4 regions of the Paraburkholderia sp. NPDC080076 genome follow, and region 1 is predicted to be linked to each of the others. Evidence: riboswitches for the same ligand, from Rfam matches in the RefSeq annotation. Region 1 holds a riboswitch; each other region holds the start of a gene.
The links. Region 1 has a riboswitch for cobalamin ahead of cobW (cobalamin biosynthesis protein CobW). Riboswitches for the same ligand answer to the same signal wherever they lie in the genome.
Positions count from the first base shown of each region.

Region 1 (4,266 bases):
CGCAGCATCGACAGAATGCCGACCACCGAGGCGGGCGTATCGAGGCCCACGCCATTGCCGATGCGCCCTTCGCTCATCGGATAGTTGGCGAGGATCAGCGCGAGTTTCTTGTCCGCGTTATCGAGTGAACGCAGACGGCACCAGCGCCGGCTCAGTTCAGCGAGAAAGCCCACTCGCCCGGCGTCAGGCTGATAACGCACCACGTCGACCTGAGTGTGAGGACAACGGTACGCGAGTCCCTTGAAACTGATCGCGCGCGTGATGATGCGGCCATCCACTTCCGGCAGCGCGATATGCATGGCGATATCGCGCGAATTGAGGCCTTGATTGTCCTTGACCCAATCCTCGCGATTGCCGCCGCTCAGGATCACCTGGAACACCGGAGCGTCGCCGGCGAGCGCAAGCGGCTCGGGGTCGTCGATCGCGGACGCGGCGAAGGCGGTCGTGTTCAGCACCAACGCGACCTCGTGCTGCGCGCACAGCGACTGCACGACGTCTCGGCTCATCGCATCTTTCAGCGAGGTGATCGCGATCGGCAGCGGATTCAGACCTTGCGATTCGAGCGCGTCGATCAGCGCATCGAACACGGCCGTATTGGCCGCCTGCAGATGCGCCTTGTAGAACAGGATCGCCGCGACCGGCGCGTCCTGCCGCCAGCGCGCCTGCCAATCGGCAACCGTCGGTGTGTCACGCTCGGGATGGTAGAGCGTCGCGGCGGGCAACGCGCGCGGCGGCGCCGGTTCGCGTCCCCAGCCGCAGACACGGTGCGCGATACAGCGCAGGAACGCCTCGGCATTTTGTGGGCCGCCTTCACGCAGATAGCGCCACAGCTGATGGCACAGATCGGCGCTCGCGGTGCTGCGCGCGAGCAGGTTCGGATCTTCCTGCAGATCGCCGGAAAACATCGCGAGCGTCTGCTGCTTGCGCTCGGCGAGCGCCACCACCTGCTCGATGCCGTAAGGCCAATACGCCTCGCCGCCGAGATGATCGACCACCACCACGCGTGCATGCTGCAAGACGTCTTCGACATAGAAATCGACCGACGCCGGTTGCCGCAAATACGTGACGTTCGCGAGCCGCACGCTCGGGAAGCCCTCACCGAGGCGCGGAAAAACGCTCGCCAGCAGCGACAGCGTGGTATCGGCGGAGCTGAGCACCACGATATCCGCGGGCTGCTGATCGATACGGATCACGCCTTGCGTATCGTCGACAAAACCGCCAGGCGTGGTACGCAGCAGATGCATGAGCGCTCACGCCTGTTGCGTTTCGACGCTCGACGGCACGCCGAGCGCCGCGTCGAACGCGCGCTGCAACGCGGCCTGATCGAGGTCCTCGCCGATCAGCACGAAGCGGCTCGGGCCGCTTTCGCCGGCCTGCCAGCGTCGATCGAAATAGCTGTCGAAGCGCCGACCCACGCCCTGGATCACGAGACGCATCGCCGCGGCCGGCAGCGCCGCGAACCCTTTGACGCGGTAGATCGTGTTCGTTTCGACCAGACGCTGCAACGCAGCGATCACCGCTTCGCGCGACGACACATTCGCCTGCACGACCACCGAATCGAACTCGTCGTGATGGTGGTCGGCGTCGTCGGCGGAACCGTGGTGATCGTGGCGCAAGTGGATCGTGTCTTCCGAGGCCGCTTCGAGTCCCAGCAACGTGTGCAGATCGAGTTGCCCCATGTGCGCGCGCACGATCTTCACTTGCGGCGGAATCTCCTCGCGGAGCAACACTTCAACCGCGCTTTGCTGCGCGTCGTCGAGCAAATCCGTCTTGTTCAGAATCACCAGATCGGCCGCGGACAACTGATCTTCAAACAGTTCGTGCAACGGCGACTCGTGATCGAGATTCGGATCGGCCTTGCGTTGCGCATCCACGGCGACGGGGTTGTCGGCAAACTGGCCGCTAGCCGCGGCCGGACCGTCCACTACAGTCACCACGGCATCGACGGTGAAACTGTTCTTGATCTGCGGCCAGTTGAAGGCCTGCACCAGCGGTTTCGGCAACGCGAGACCCGACGTCTCGATCAGCACGTGATCGATCTGATCGCGGCGTTCCACGAGCTTTTCCATCACCGGAAAAAACTCTTCCTGCACGGTGCAGCACAAGCAGCCGTTCGCGAGTTCATACAGTTGGCCTTCGGTTTCGACGCCGTTTTCATCGCAACCTATGCCGCAACCCTTGAGGATTTCCCCGTCGATGCCGAGTTCGCCGAACTCGTTGACGATCACCGCGATGCGCTTGCCGCCCGCATGCTGAAGAATATGCCGCAGCAGCGTGGTCTTGCCGCTGCCGAGAAAGCCCGTGACGATGGTGACGGGGATCTTGCGCATTTGAGTTTGCATCGTGAGGTCCATCCGTAGGAGTTGCACGCGCACGCCGCTGTGCCTGTATGGCCATCTGCCTGCGCCGGGCAAAACGAGGCACAGGCCCGGCCAGCCACGACGATAACAAAACACGGGGACGAACGACGGCGTTGCCGCGACAACAGAAAAACAGAAAGCGGGAATGAGGTCATGAACGCAGCGCCGCATCCCCGCGGCGTTCGTCCTTCGTATTCTGGCCGGTATCCGGGCTGGCGAAAGCGCCGCTTCCCCTTCCCGGGCGAGTGATTTCTCGCCCAGTGGTGATATGCCGACGCGGCCTTGCGCGTGGACATCGAAGCCGGCTCCGCGGCGCTAATGAACTGAACTTAGCACCACATTTCGCTTACCGTTGCGGGGGCAGCACAGGTTGACCCGATCCATGGCAGGTGGGCACCCTGTTTCCCGTTTAACTGCATGCGCACGAGCGCGCATACGAGCACCAAAGTGCGTGCGAGTGTAGGCCCGCGGCCCGGTGCCGTCAAGGAACCGCAAGCCGCGAGCGCTTATCGGGCGGGGCGCCATGTGCTATCGTATGCGCGCGTTTGGTGCCCGCACATGCATTCGCGTGTGCAGTTAAACGGGAAACAGGCGGCGCTCCATGCGCTCAACCTGTGCTGTCCCCGCAACGGTAAGCGACCTGCGGCGCAATCTTGAGTTGTCTTGCGCCGCGCATGCGTTTTTTCGATGCCACTGTCCAGCACATTCCAGCGAATGCGGACGGGAAGGCAAAGCGCATGAGGCCGCCAGCCCGGATACCGGCCAGACGCGGAGGCGGCGAACCTCAGGGCAACATCGCGCCGCCGGCAGCCGGAATCCGCGAGGGACGGATGTGAAGGCGCTGAAGCACGACATGGTGTGTCCACGTATGCGGATTCCGGCTGGAATCGCTACGCGCCACACATTGCGCCGTGCCTGAATCCGTCGTACCGCATGACCCCAAAGTCCGCCGCCTGGCGACCGTCCGCGCTTTACCCCTTTCCGCTTGTCACGACATGGCGCTCGCCATGCACGCCGCGATGACCCGCGCCTGGCTGATCGGCGCCGGCCCCGGCGACGTCGAACTCATGACCATCAAGGCGACCCGTGCATTGGCGCAGGCCGACGTGGTGCTGGTCGACGATCTGGTGAATCCCGAGGTGCTGCAGTTCGCGCGTGCCGACGCGCTCGTCGTCTACGTCGGCAAACGCGGCGGCCATCCATCCACGCCGCAGGACGGCATCGTCGCGCAGTTGCTCGAACATGTGCGGGCCGGGCGCAGCGTCGCTCGTTTGAAAGGCGGCGATCCGTTCGTATTCGGCCGTGGCGGCGAAGAACAGCAGGCGCTGCACGCGGCGGGCATCGAGGTGGAAGTCATCAACGGCATTACCGCGGGAATCGCGGCGCCCGCGGCAATCGGCATTCCCGTCACGCATCGCGATCACGCGCAGGGCGTGGTGTTCGTCACCGGACACGGCGCGGGCAGCGGCGAGCCGGACTGGGCCGCGCTCGCGGCCACCCGCATGACGCTCGTGATCTACATGGGCATGCGGCGGCTCAACGATATCGTCGGCGCGTTGCTCACGGCCGGCATGAGCGCCGACACGCCGTGCGCGACGATCGAATCGGCCACGCGTCCCGAGCAACGCCATGCGCTCGCGCGGCTCGGCGAATTCGCCGACACCGTCGCGCGCGCCGGGCTCGGCTCGCCGGCGATCGTGGTGATCGGCGGTGTGGCGTCGCTCGCCTTGGAGCGCGCGGCGGCGCAGGCCGACGCCGCAACGCCGCCCGCAGACGAAACGGATACGCAATGAAAACGCTGAGCGTCGGCATCGGTTGCCGTTTGCACAGCCCGGCTGAGCAGATCGAAGCCGCGGTGCGCGCCGCGCTCGGCGCGCATTCGTTCGACGAAATCCGCAGCGTGGCC
Region 1 covers NZ_JBNNWQ010000018.1:100,203-104,468, reverse strand. Annotated here, with positions in the region: gene cobN (cobaltochelatase subunit CobN) at 1-1,244, opposite strand, end outside; gene cobW (cobalamin biosynthesis protein CobW) at 1,251-2,342, opposite strand; cobalamin riboswitch at 2,542-2,822, opposite strand; cobalamin riboswitch at 2,890-3,141, shown strand; gene cobA (uroporphyrinogen-III C-methyltransferase) at 3,380-4,153, shown strand; gene ACQKRQ_RS40550 (cobalamin biosynthesis protein) at 4,150-4,266, shown strand, end outside.

Region 2 (4,266 bases), on a different contig from region 1:
CGTGCCGGTCTTAACGTTGGTAGCGTTCGTGAAACTCTCGGCAGTCGCGGCGTCAATCGCGTTAGCGGTTCCAGCGGCGTTCACGTCCCCGCCCCCGACCGGCTTCGTCACCTCCAACAGCGTAATCGGCAACGCCTGCCGCCACGTATCGAAACCGCCGAGCGGTTGCGCATCCGCCAACGCGATCCGTGTCAACGTCCCGCCATGCCGCTCGCGCCATGCCGCCAACGCCGCCTCGCCTTGCAACGTGACCGCATTGGCGACCAGCCGGCCGCCTTCGCGCAGACTGGCCCAGCAAGCCTCCAGCACGCCCGGCGCCGTCACGCCGCCGCCGATGAACACGGCGTCCGGCACCGGCAACCCCTGCAGCGCTTCAGGTGCGCGGCCCGCCACGAGTTGCAGTCCCGGCACGCCCAACGCGTCGCGATTGTGTTCGATAAAGCGTTGCCGCTCCGCGTGTCCTTCAATAGCGATCGCGCGGCAGGTGGCATGCGCGCGCATCCATTCGATACCGATCGAGCCGCTGCCCGCGCCCACGTCCCACAGCAATTCGCCCGGCGTGGGCGCGAGGCGCGCGAGCGTGATCGCGCGCACGTCGCGCTTGGTCAACTGGCCGTCGTGGCGAAAGGCGTCGTCGGGCAAACCGCAGGTCAGCGGCAGACGCGGCGCGCCTTCAGTGGCACGGCAGTCGAGCGCGATCAGGTTCAGCGCGGCCACCTCGCCCGCGGACCACTGATCCGCGCGGCCGTCGATGCGCCGTTCCAACTCGCCGCCCAGGTGTTCCAGCACGCTCATGCGGGTCGCCCCGAAACCGCGTGCATTCAGTAGTTCTGCGAGCGCCGCGGGAGTGCGGCCGTCCGCGCTCAGCACGAACACGCGCGCGCCGTCGTGCAGATGCGCGTTCAGCGTGGACAACGGCCGGCCCACCAGCGACACCGTCGCGATGTCCTGCAACGGCCAGCCGAGGCGCGCGGCCGCGAGCGACAACGACGAGGGCGCGGGCAGCACCCGCAACTCCCCCGCCGGCAATTGCCGCGCGAGCGTCGCGCCGACGCCGAACAGCATCGGGTCGCCGCTCGCCAGCACGCACACGGCGCCACCGCGCTCGGCGAGCAGCGGCGCGAGATCGAACGGACGCGGCCACGCGGCACGGCGCGCAGTGAGGCGCGCGGGCAGCATCGCCAGATGGCGTTCGCCGCCGTACACCACTAATGCTTCCAGCAAAGCACGCCGCGCGGGCCTTCCCAAACCGGCGAAGCCGTCGTCGCCTATGCCCACCACCGTCAGCCACGCCGGCATGCATCCATCCTCGTTCTGTGTCTTCAAATAATGCGCTGTGCCACGCCGATCAAAGCGTCCAGCCTCGTTGTGCTGTTCGAAAAAAGGCATAATACAGCCGCCGGTGCCCTTCGGGGCCGAAGAGGGAACACAGTGCCGCTGTGGCTGCCCCCGCAACTGTATGCAGCGAGTCCGCCTGCGCTCCACGCCACTGGTTCGACCGGGAAGGCCGCGGCGGACCACGACCTGCCAGCCAGGAGACCTGCCGGCGAGACTGTTCGTGCCAGCCAACATCGGGCGGGGTGTACCGATGCCGTAGCAATGCCCGCCTCGCGGCTTGCTCGGGCCGTCGCGCGACGCTAAACCCGGTGTCCGTCTTGAATCAAGCTTCGCCTTCCACCGTTTTATCCGACGCGGCTCTCACGCTGCGGCCCTCGGCGTGTCCGGGGCTGCTGCGCATCATCGCCGCGCGCGACGGCGGGATTTGCCGGATCAAGTTGCCCGGCGGTGAGTTGAGCGCGGCGCAGGCTCGGGCGATCGCGCAGGCCAGCGCACGGTACGCGGCCGGGGTGATCGAGCTGACCAATCGGGCGAATGTGCAGGTGCGTGGGGTGAAGCGCGATGACGAGGCGGCCTTGATTGCGGCTTTGGTCGATGCGGGTCTCGGGCCGATGCCGGCGACCGGCGCGGGGAACGCTGCGGATAGGACGGTGGCGGATAACGCTGTGGAGACGGGGATAGCGGACGCCGTGGATGCGGAAGGCGAGAACGCGACGGATGCAACCATCGCGAACGCAGTGAATACGGAAGCTGAGAACGAGAGCGCTGCGGACGCACTCGCCGCAGCCGCAGCCGCAGCCGCAGCCGACGACGTGCGCAACGTAATGATCAGCCCCGCTGCCGGACGCGATCCGTTCGCCCTGTTCGACACGCGCCCGCTATGCGCCGAGTTGCTCACGATGCTGCAAAGCGAAGCGCGTCTCGCGGCGCTATCGCCGAAATTCGCGCTGCTGCTGGACGGCGGCGAGCGGCTCGCGAGAGTGGATCATCCGCACGATGTGTGGCTGGCGGCATCGCAAGAGGCGGATGGCGTGCGGTTCGTGTTCGGGTTGGCGGGTTGTCCGCCTGTTAGCGAGTCTGCTGGCTCTTTAGCACACAACGAGCGCATCGCACCGGAAAAGCCCCGCGCAGACGGCACAGGCGCATTAGCCGCGATAGTTCCTTCGCAAGTCACCGCACTAGTCCGCGCGCTGCTCCTCACATTCCTCGACCTCGCTGCCGCCGACGCCACGCGCATGCGCCATCTGCTAGCCGCGGATTCCGTCAATGCTGTACTGCGTCACGCTCAGCGATATCTCGACTTCCCACTGACGCAGAACGCGAAGCTGGCCAAGTGGCATCGCGTTACACCAGCCGACGCCAGCCTCCGCCTCGGCGCCCACGCTCAACGCGTGGCCGAAACCTGGCACGTCGGCGGCCAGCCGTCGCTCGGACGCCTCGACGCCGACACCCTTAACGGCCTCGCGACACTTTCGCAACAGCACGGCAACGGCACGCTTCGCCTAACACCCTGGCAGAGCGTGCTGCTACCCGACATCGCCACGCACGCCGTCCCGACAGTGCTGTCCGGTCTGAACACGCTCGGTCTCGCCTGCGATCCCGCGCAAGCCATCACGCGCCTGATCGCGTGCGCCGGATCGAGCGGCTGCGCGAAGGGCCTCGCCGACACCAAGTCCGACGCGCTGCGCCTCGCGGCCCGCCTGCCTGCGGACGTCGACGTGCATCTGAGCGGCTGCTCGCGCTCGTGCGCCGCCGCGCATTGCGCACCGTACACGCTGCTCGGAGCCGCGCCCGGCCTCTATGACCTTTATCGACGCGACGGCCAGCCCGGTTTCGGCCAGTGCGTCGCGCGCCAACTGACGATCGGCCAGGCCGCCGACATGCTCGAACGCCTCGCCCGGAGTGACACCGATGCTTGATTACATTCGCGACGGTCAGGAGATCTATCGCCAATCCTTCGCGACGATTCGCGCGGAGGCCGACTTGTCGCGCATTCCCGCCGACCTCGAGAAACTCGCGGTGCGCGTGATCCACGCGTGCGGCATGGTCGACGTGATCGACGATCTGCAATCGTCCGCAGGCGCGGGCGCAGCGGGCCGCGAGGCGCTCGCGCAAGGCGCGCCGATCCTGTGCGATGCCGGCATGGTCGCGCAAGGCATCACGCGTGCGCGGCTGCCGGCGCACAACGAAATCATCTGTACGCTCGCGCATCCGGACGTGCCGTCGCTCGCACGCGAACTCGGCAATACACGCTCGGCGGCGGCGCTCGAATTGTGGCGGCCACATCTGGGGGGCAGCGTCGTGGTGATCGGCAATGCGCCGACCGCCCTCTTTCATCTGCTCGATATGCTCGACGCCGGTGCGCCCAAACCCGCGCTGATTCTCGGCTTTCCCGTGGGTTTTGTCGGCGCGGCCGAATCCAAAGCCATGCTCGCCGACGACAGCCGCGGCGTGCCCTACGTGGTGGTGCATGGCCGGCGCGGCGGCAGCGCGATGGCGGCAGCCGCGGTGAACGCGCTGGCCACGGAGGTCGAATAAATGACGGCGCAAGGACGTTTGTTCGGACTCGGCGTCGGCCCCGGCGACCCGGAACTCATCACACTGAAAGCGCTGCGTTTGCTGAAGGCGTCGCCGGTGGTCGCGTACTTCGTCGCCAAGGGCAAGAAAGGCAACGCGTTCAGCATCATCGAGGCGCATTTGCACGACGCGCAACAGCATCTGCCGCTGGTGTATCCCGTCACGACCGAAGCGCTCGAACCGCCGCTTTCGTATGAAGCGATCATCGCCGACTTCTACGACACCGCCGCGGAAGTCGTCGCCACTCACCTCGATGCGGGCCGCGACGTCGCGGTGATCTGCGAGGGCGATCCGTTCTTCTACGGCTCGTACATGTATCTGCACGACCGCCTTGCGGCGCGCTATGAAAGC
Region 2 covers NZ_JBNNWQ010000001.1:1,291,629-1,295,894, reverse strand. Annotated here, with positions in the region: gene cbiE (precorrin-6y C5,15-methyltransferase (decarboxylating) subunit CbiE) at 1-1,299, opposite strand, end outside; cobalamin riboswitch at 1,384-1,562, shown strand; gene cobG (precorrin-3B synthase) at 1,647-3,257, shown strand; gene ACQKRQ_RS05805 (precorrin-8X methylmutase) at 3,250-3,876, shown strand; gene ACQKRQ_RS05800 (precorrin-2 C(20)-methyltransferase) at 3,877-4,266, shown strand, end outside.
Region 2: it holds a riboswitch for cobalamin, as region 1 does, so the genes downstream of both, cobG (precorrin-3B synthase) here and cobW (cobalamin biosynthesis protein CobW) in region 1, are expected to answer to the same signal.

Region 3 (4,266 bases), on a different contig from region 1:
CTGTTCGACAGCCGCAGCGCCAGCGTGACGAGTCCCACCTTCATGGTGCGTCCCGGCAACGGTGTTGTGCTCAGTGCCTTCGGCCTGGTACAGATGCTGGATGGCACGCCGCAGATGGCGGTAGTCGAGAAGGTACGGTACGAGGACGGCATCATGCCGCAGGGCGGCGCGTGCGAAGATCTGGAGCCGCCGCCCGCGATGGTGCTGCAGGCCGAGGACGTGACGCAGTGCGGCGTGTGGGGGCTGACCGCATGCCAGAACCTCGCGCTGCTGACCGTGCCGGGTTCGTACCGGCTGAACCTGAACGACGCCTCGGCTATTGGCACCGTGTATATCGAGGCCGTTCAGATCGATGCGCAGGCGGCGGCGCTCGTGCCGGATGACCTGTTCCTGGGCGCGGTGAGCTGCGCCTGCGGTTCATGAAGGAGTCGAACATGGGGAACAACTGCTGCCCGATGTCCACCATTCCGGTCACGTTGCCGCCGTCCGGTCCGGCCGGGGGCGACCTCACCGGCACCTATCCCGATCCGTTGGTTGATCCGCTGAAAGTGGCGGACAGAATGAGCGGGAATTCGAACGCGCTGCTGGTTCTCGCGAATGCACTCTGCGCGAAGCTGGATGAGTGTATTGCTTCGGTGTTCAAACGATGTGATGGGTCGGCTCATGTTGCAGGCGATCTGATTCCGACGTGTCAGGAAATGCAGGATGCGATTGCCAGGGTGTCGTCTTCGCTGGTTGATTGCAACGGCAACCCGTTTATGCCGGGCGCGCATGTGCCGACCTGTGACCAGGTCGACAGCAGGATCACGCAGGCGGTCGGCTCAATTCCGGCCGACAAGTTCCTCCAGAACGTGCAGGACGATCCCACAACCCACACGATTACCTTCAAGGTGGCGGACGGCGGCGGCACCTTCACTGTCAATCTCTCGGACCTGTTGCCGATTGTCGTAGGCCAGGGACTGAGCGGAAACGGGACCGTTGCCACACCTGCCGATATCAGGCTTGCGCCGTCCAGCGGACTGACTGTCAGTTCAACCGGTACAGCGGTAAAGCTGTCAGGCGACGCCGCCAATGCGCTGGCGCTCGGCAGTGACAAGGGTCTATATGTCCCGAATCTGTCGGGCGGCCAGACATCGCAGGTAACACAAAACAAGGACTATGGTCAGGCCGATTGACACAAAACACCTGCGGCGTCCTGATTCTACGGACAACCGAAGACTGTGTGCCAACAACTAAGTTGTTGAATTCAAACAGAATGGATGTTTGTGGACCTTGTGCGTTGCGAGATGAAATTATCCACAGATGCTGTTCGCAAGCCTGTGGATAACCACCCCACAACCGCCCCAACTCCTTGACGCAGAACCCTTCTTGACCACTGCGCGCAAAGCACGGAGAGCGAAGTGCGAGAGCAAGACGCGGAGCGCAACCACCAAACCGGTTGCGCTCACCAATTCCAAAACATCAAACCGACTTCACCGCCGACCTTCCCCCCACCCGCATAAACGCACTCCGCTCAACCAGCGCCCCAAACAGCAGCCCGATCGTCGCCCACATAATCGCCTGCATGCCCAGCGCCGCGACGCGGAATTTCCACAGCAGCACCGCCGGGAAAGCCTCCGGCACTTCGTTGATCGTGGGCATCGACAACTGCACCGCGGCGATGATCGCGATTAACACCACCGCCCCCACAATCGAGCCATTCCACGCGCCAAGCTTCATGGCTGCACGGCGCCGCACCTTGAGCGAAAACACCATCGCGGCCAGCGATATCGCAATCATCAGGAAGAACAAACCCGTCCGCGTCCCAATCGTTTCAGGGTCGCCGACCGAAGGCGGGTTCGCCGGATACTTCAGATTCGGCACCACCGCCAGCGCAATGAACGCGCCAAGCGCAAGCCACGCGGACAACGCGCGCGGGCTCAATGCGCCCACTCGTCCATAGGCGTACGCGAACACCAGCGAGAACAGCCCGCCGAATGCCGCGCCGTAAGTCACCACGCCAGTCAACAGGCCGATACCCCGCTGCGTATCGCGGCTCACAATCTCGGGTTCAGCGGCCTCGCCTTTCGCGGCGTCGGCCTTTTCTTCGAATGAAATCGCCTGATTCACCTGCGGCTCGCCCACCACCCGGGCAAAGCCGAACGTGAGGAGTCCCGCGGCGATGCCTGCAAGCATCCCGCGTACCAACAATTTACCAACCATGGTCGACTCCGTTAGTGGCAGGGAAAGCCGAGCAGATGGCGGCCGTCGTGCACGAACTCATGCACGTACATGCCCGGCACCAGCGAGGTGGCGCCCTGTTCCGCACCCACGAAGTAAAGCGCGAGCAACAACAGCAAACCGCCGAACACAACCCAGGGCAACAACTCGCGCAGCGGAATCGGCGTGGGTTGCGCAACGGGCTGGTTGGCGGGATCGAAAATAGCTTCGTTCATGATGGACATCTCCTGGGGTAACGCGCCCCGATAGTCATTGCAGAGGATTGGTGCGAAGCTCAGGTCTGGCTTTCGGCTTGTGCTGCCGATTACAGTGGCGCGACCGCGCCGGGCTCTCACCGGCTTCCGCGCTTCGCAGTCCCGCTATTCTACGCGCTAAACTTCGGCACCCGGCAACGCAAAACGTACGGTTCATCCCGCTCGCGTTCGCCTTCGGGGCGCGGCTTCACAGGACATGAACAGAATGGACACTCGGCTGTTACTGATCAGCCACGCATCGACCGCCGCCCAGCGCGCAGGCCGTTTTCCCGCTGACGACCCGCTCGACGCCCGCGGCCTCGCCGAAGCCCACGCCGCGCGCACACGTCTGGCGACAGCGAACGACGCGGCCGCTTTCGTCAGCCCGGCCGTCTGCGCGCGCGAGACGGCAGCCGCCCTGGGCCTCGCGGCATCGGTCGACGCCGGTCTGGCGGATATGAACTACGGCGCATGGCAGGGGCGGCGGCTGGCCGACCTCGCTGCCGAAGCGCCGCAAGACCTCGCCGCATGGGCGCGCGATCCCGACGCCGCGCCGCACGGCGGCGAGTCGTTCAGTCAGCTCGCGAAACGGGTAGGAGAATGGCTCGACGCGCAAAACGGCGCGAAGGATCGTGCACCGAACCATGCGCGCGACGTGATCGCCGTCACCCATGCGCCGGTGCTCCGGGCAGCGATCGTGCATGCGCTAGGGGCATCGCCCGCCGTGTTTCCGCGCATTGAAATCGCGCCGCTTTCGATAATCGAGTTGCGGCGCTCGTCGCGCGGCTGGACATGGTGGCCGGCCTCACGCTAGCCACCTTCGTGCGGCGGTTTACTTACCCGACACCACCAGACGCAGCTTGTTCGAACCGGTCGGCGTCAGCGTGATGTCGGTCCGCTTGCCCTTCGCACCCAGATAAAAGTGCTGATGTCCCGGCGAATTCTGATCGTGGGTGGCGTCCGGCAGACACGATGCGATGTCCGCCGCGACAGCTTGCAGCGCGTCTGCATTCGAACCGGCGTCGTGATGCGACGTCCAGTTGCATTGATACGCACCGCGACTCGCCGAACATTGCGCGTCGTCGCCATAAGGTTGCGCGACGCCCTTGCCGTCGTCCGGCGTCAATGAAGCGAGCCCGCCAGGGGCGGCCGCGACGATCCGTTTCAGCGAAGTACACGGGCTAGGCGCATCGTCGGCATATGCGCTGCCGGTCAGCAAGACGCCCAGCGATGCAGCGGCAAGCGCGGTGACAAGTAATCGGGTTCTGTTCATGTCGGCGCGGTCCTTGAAGTCACTCACAGGTATTAGCGCGGTAGCACGCTTCGTGCCCATGCGCACTCACAGCCCAGTACCAAACAAAGCCGCCAGCCCCTGCGCCGAAGCAAAAATCCCTTTGGCATCGTGCCCGACACCATCGATCACATACGTCTGATGCTTCGCCAATCCTTCCGGATGCCGCAACGCCATATAGCGCGCATAAGCCAGCCCGCGCCCGAGCCGGTGTTCCCCTTGCGTCAGCGCGGCGCATGAACGGTCGAGCGCCGGATGCTGCGGATCGCAATCCGCGCCGCCGAGCAGCACGGTGACGTCACGCTGCGCGTAACGCGCTTCGAGCGCTGCGGCAGAAGCCGCGTCGCCCGCATAGCCCGGCAAATCCTCGAGCCCATATTTCCAGCGATTGAACGACGGACACATCGCCCGATCGAACTCCGCGAATTCGCCGGACGCAACCGGCCGCATCGCATCGAAGTACACATATGACGAAGGATTCGCGACCACGTAGCGCAGCGCGATGCCGCGCGCCGCGAGCGG
Region 3 covers NZ_JBNNWQ010000011.1:222,367-226,632, reverse strand. Annotated here, with positions in the region: gene ACQKRQ_RS34205 (hypothetical protein) at 1-423, shown strand, start outside; gene ACQKRQ_RS34200 (hypothetical protein) at 435-1,175, shown strand; gene ACQKRQ_RS34195 (CbtA family protein) at 1,462-2,202, opposite strand; gene ACQKRQ_RS34190 (CbtB domain-containing protein) at 2,214-2,435, opposite strand; adenosylcobalamin (AdoCbl) riboswitch at 2,438-2,591, opposite strand; gene ACQKRQ_RS34185 (histidine phosphatase family protein) at 2,680-3,267, shown strand; gene ACQKRQ_RS34180 (hypothetical protein) at 3,286-3,726, opposite strand; gene ACQKRQ_RS34175 (alpha/beta hydrolase) at 3,793-4,266, opposite strand, start outside.
Region 3: it holds a riboswitch for cobalamin, as region 1 does, so the genes downstream of both, ACQKRQ_RS34190 (CbtB domain-containing protein) here and cobW (cobalamin biosynthesis protein CobW) in region 1, are expected to answer to the same signal.

Region 4 (4,266 bases), on a different contig from region 1:
AACGCGAGCCGCAGCATGTGCGGCACGACCAGTCCGACAAAGCCGATGGTGCCCGCCGTCGTCACCGCCGCGGCCGCCGCCAGCGAAGCCACCAGATACACCCGCAAACGCAACGGCATCACCGCGACGCCCAACGCCTGCGCGGCGGCGTCGCCACGCAGCAGCACGTTCAGACGCGGCGCGACAGGCACGATCGCAACCAGCACGATAGCGAGGGCGGCGAGCGCCGTCCAGGGCATCGTGCCGCCGTTGAGGTCGCCGGTCAGCCAGAACAGCATGCCGCGCAAGCGATTGTCGGGTGCGAGGTTGAGCAGCAAGGTAATGAGCGCGCCCCAGCCGGCCGCGATCACCGCGCCAGTCAACAGCAAGCGCGGCGACGTGTCCTGCGGCTCGCCGCGCCACAACTCGCGGCGCGCGAGGCCGAGCACCAGCAGGATCGACACGAAGGCGCCGGCGAACGCGCTCGCGTCGACGATCCACCATGCGCAACCGGCGATCATCGCGACCAGCGCAAAGGTCGCCGCGCCGCCCGATACGCCCAACACGTAGGGCTCGGCGAGTGGATTGCGCAACAGCACTTGCAGCAACGCGCCGGCCAGCGCGAGCAACGCGCCGCAGGCGAAACCGGCCACTGCGCGCGGCAAGCGCAGCGTGCGGACGATCTCGGCGGCTAAGTCAGAAGAACCGACAGACGACGCATGCGACGGCATCAGCGCCGCCAGCACGCGCATCGGCGCAAGCGACACGCTGCCCAACGCAAGCGACGCCATCAACACCGCCAGCGCGATCACGGCGAGCGCAAGCCAGATCGCGGCCGCGCGCTTCGCGCTCATCACGCGCAGTGTCGCGGGCATCGAACTCGCGTGTCGGCTCATGTGTCGGCTCATCCGCACGACCTTAGCGAAGCGACTCGCTCACTGCTGCTGCCAACCAACCGTGAGATACGCACCGCGCCGCGGCGAGTTATACGAGTAGGCCGTTTCATAGTCCTTGTCCAACAGATTCTGGATTTGCGCGGCCACGTACCATGCTTTCGTGATGTTGTAGCGCGCCGCCAGATTCACCACGCCATAGCCGCCCAGCTTGCCGCTGCTGTCATTGCTCGGGCCGCTCACGATCCACTCGCCGCCGACGCGCCACGCGGCGATGCTGCGGTTCACCGTCAGCGCACCGAAGCGCCGCGCACGCCGCACGAGGTCGGCATCGTTGTCGAGGTCGACGGGATTTTGCAGCGTCACCGACGCGCGCACATCCGTCTTGCCGACATGGCCGCTCCACGATCCTTCGAGCCCCTGCACTTTTGCATGGCCGACGTTCTGTGCCAGATAGATACCGGGCGTCACCTGCTCATAGTTAATCAGATTCGCGTAGCGCGTCTGGAATGCGGTCAGGCGCATCACGCCGAGCGCATTCGATGCGTACTGCAGCGCGGCTTCGATCGAATGGCTGCGCTCCGGCTGGATCGACGGATTGCCGCTGAACGGATAGTACAGATCGTCGAAGCTGGGCGCGCGAAACGAATCCGAATAGCTTGCGGTCACCTTCCAATGGCCGGTGATGTCGAAGCCATAGCCGAGATAGTAACTGTTCGCTCCGCCGAAATCGGAATACTGGTCGCGCCGCACGTTGGCCTGAATCTGATTGCGCCCGAAGCGCCCCGTATAGCCGACGAAACCCGAATCCACATGCCGGTCGGGCGCCGCGAACGTATCCGAATCGAGGCTCTGATCGAGATGCTCATAGCCGACCTGCAACTTCTGCTGCGCGGCCAGCGCGAAATCGTTCTCCCATGTGTACTGGCGATTGTCGGTATCGAAGCGGCCGTTGTACACGCCGTTGGTATTCGACACGCTGCGGTCGTCACCTTCGGCGACGATGAAGTGCGTCGTCCACCAGTCGGTCAGCCTGCCGTTCGCGAACACCGAGACCTGGCGCACTTTGCTGTACAGGTTGTTCAGATCGGTCGGCACGCCGTACGCATTGTCGTAGCTGTTGTTGCCGTTCGACTGGAAGTAGCTGGCGCCGGCATCCCATTTGTCGTTGAACTTGTGGCGCAGCGAAGCCGAGATGCTCTCGTTCAGATAGCCGTTCGCATTCGGATTGGCGTTGGGCGCCTCGCGTGGATTGAGCGACGAGAAGCCGTCGTCCTTCGACCGCGCGAGCGAGATGCTGAAGGTCGTGTTGCCGTCTTTATCCAATGCGCCGTTCACGCCGGCCTGCTGCGTCTGCGTGTGATAGCTGCCGTAGCCCAGCGAAAAATTGAAACGCGGCGGGTGGTCACCGCCCTCTTTCGTGAATACCTGCACCACGCCGCCAATCGCGCCCGAGCCGTACAACGCCGACACGTTGCCGTTCACCACCTCGACGTGATCGATCTGGTCGAGCGGAATCTGCGCGAGTTGCGGCGCACCCAGGCTCACCGAATCGACCCGCACGCCGTCGATCAGCAGCAGCGATTGCGTCGACGACGCGCCGCGCAAATAGAGGCTGGTCGTCGAACCAGGGCCACCTGTACGCGAGATTTGCGCGCCGGGCGCGAGTTGCAGGAGGCCGGGCAAATCGGTCGCGGTGGTGTCGGCGATATCCTGCTGATCGAACAGCGACGTCTGCGGGATCGCATCGGCGAGTGCTTGCGGCCCGCGCTCCGCGGTCACCACCACGGGCGACAGCACCGCCGAAGACGGCACGGCGGCCGATGAATCCGCCGCCGAGGACGAAGAAGAAGATAAAGGAGCAGCTTGCGCAGGCACGACGATCGGCAGGCCCGCGAAGGCGAGCAACGCCGCGCGGGCGAAGGGGGACAGCATGGGATGAAAGTCCTGTGGATAGCGTGCGCGGCCCGCTTCCCCGCAGGCCGATGCGTAACGAGGCGCCCGCGTATTTAACATTTTCGCGCGTGACGTGCCTCTCCCTCTGGCCGGTATCCGGGCTGGCGACACATCGATTCCGCCTTCCCACGCGTGACGCGCAGTGGCACACTCGCGAGTTGAACTTCCAACACGCGATCAGAATCGACTTGCATGACGAATGCGGTTGCTTACCGTTGCGGGGGCAGCGCAGGTTGGCGCGTTCACGTGAACGGCGCGCCCTGCTTCCCGTTTAACTGCGTGCGCCGTTGAAAAGCGCACGCGGGCACCAGAGTGCGGCAAGTTTAGGAGCGGCCTCGGGGTCCGTCAATAATGCCGGGACCGTGGGCCATCTGTTCTGTTAAGTGCAGGCTATTGTCCGACGCGTGAGTACTTTTTCATCATATGGTCGATAAAAGCCTGCACAAAGCGATGTTGTTACGTCTCGAAACGAGACAATTGTCGGAACCTGCGACATTCCGCGCTAAAATGCGATGTCTTTAGAGGACGCAGCACATGCTCACCGAACTCGAAACACTTTCACAGAATATCGGCAAGCTGATTGCGATCAGCCAACGCCACAATGAAGCGCGACTCGCGCTCGAAGAGCAGCTCGCCCACTCGCGCGCCGAAGTCGAAGCCACGCGCACGGAACTTGCAATGCTGCGCGAGGAACGTAACGCGCTGCAGGCGGAACGCGACGCGCTATCGGCGAAGATCGACGACGCACAGGTACGCCTGAATGCGATTCTCGAGAAGCTGCCGCGTGCCCGCGCGAACAGCGAGCCGGACAACCAGCTCGATCTGCTCGAGCCGGCTCAGCACGAAGTCGAAGCTGAGAGCGACGTGACCCGCCACGGAGAAAATGCATGACCACCAAGCAGATCGAAGTATCGATTCTCGGCGTGCCCTATCGCCTCGCCTGCTCGCCGGAAACGGAAGCGGCGCTGCTCGAAGCGGTCGCACGCGTCGACGCCGAAATGTCGAAGATCCGCAATAACAGCAACGTGCGCGGCACGGATCGCATTGCTGTCATGGCTGCGCTGTCGCTGGCATCGGAACTGCTTAGACTGCAATCGAGCGTGAGGCACGGAGAAGCATTTCCCGCTGAAGAAATCCGGCGTACAATGCATCAAATGAACGAACAGCTGGGTACTGTGATTGAGCAGTACAGCATGCAGTAAGGGTCGTGTGTTATCGTGCTGCCGGTCCTGAGATCGGCGGTGGATTCAAACGGAGTGCGTGAGCACAAGGCGTGCAAGATTCAGCAAACGTTTGAGTTCAATCGGTAGTTCAGCTTCATCGGTTTAGCTTCCCTGCCTGGTTCGCCAAGGTCATATATTCCTTGAACCAATGCCATGTGCACGGTTGCGGAAATTTGTAGCACGGGTGTGCGCGTCACTCTGTCTGATGTACCCGA
Region 4 covers NZ_JBNNWQ010000005.1:101,291-105,556, reverse strand. Annotated here, with positions in the region: gene ACQKRQ_RS22030 (FecCD family ABC transporter permease) at 1-875, opposite strand, end outside; gene ACQKRQ_RS22025 (TonB-dependent receptor domain-containing protein) at 915-2,807, opposite strand; cobalamin riboswitch at 2,899-3,155, opposite strand; gene ACQKRQ_RS22020 (ATPase) at 3,363-3,719, shown strand; gene ACQKRQ_RS22015 (cell division protein ZapA) at 3,716-4,030, shown strand; RNA gene ssrS (6S RNA) at 4,157-4,266, shown strand, end outside.
Region 4: it holds a riboswitch for cobalamin, as region 1 does, so the genes downstream of both, ACQKRQ_RS22025 (TonB-dependent receptor domain-containing protein) here and cobW (cobalamin biosynthesis protein CobW) in region 1, are expected to answer to the same signal.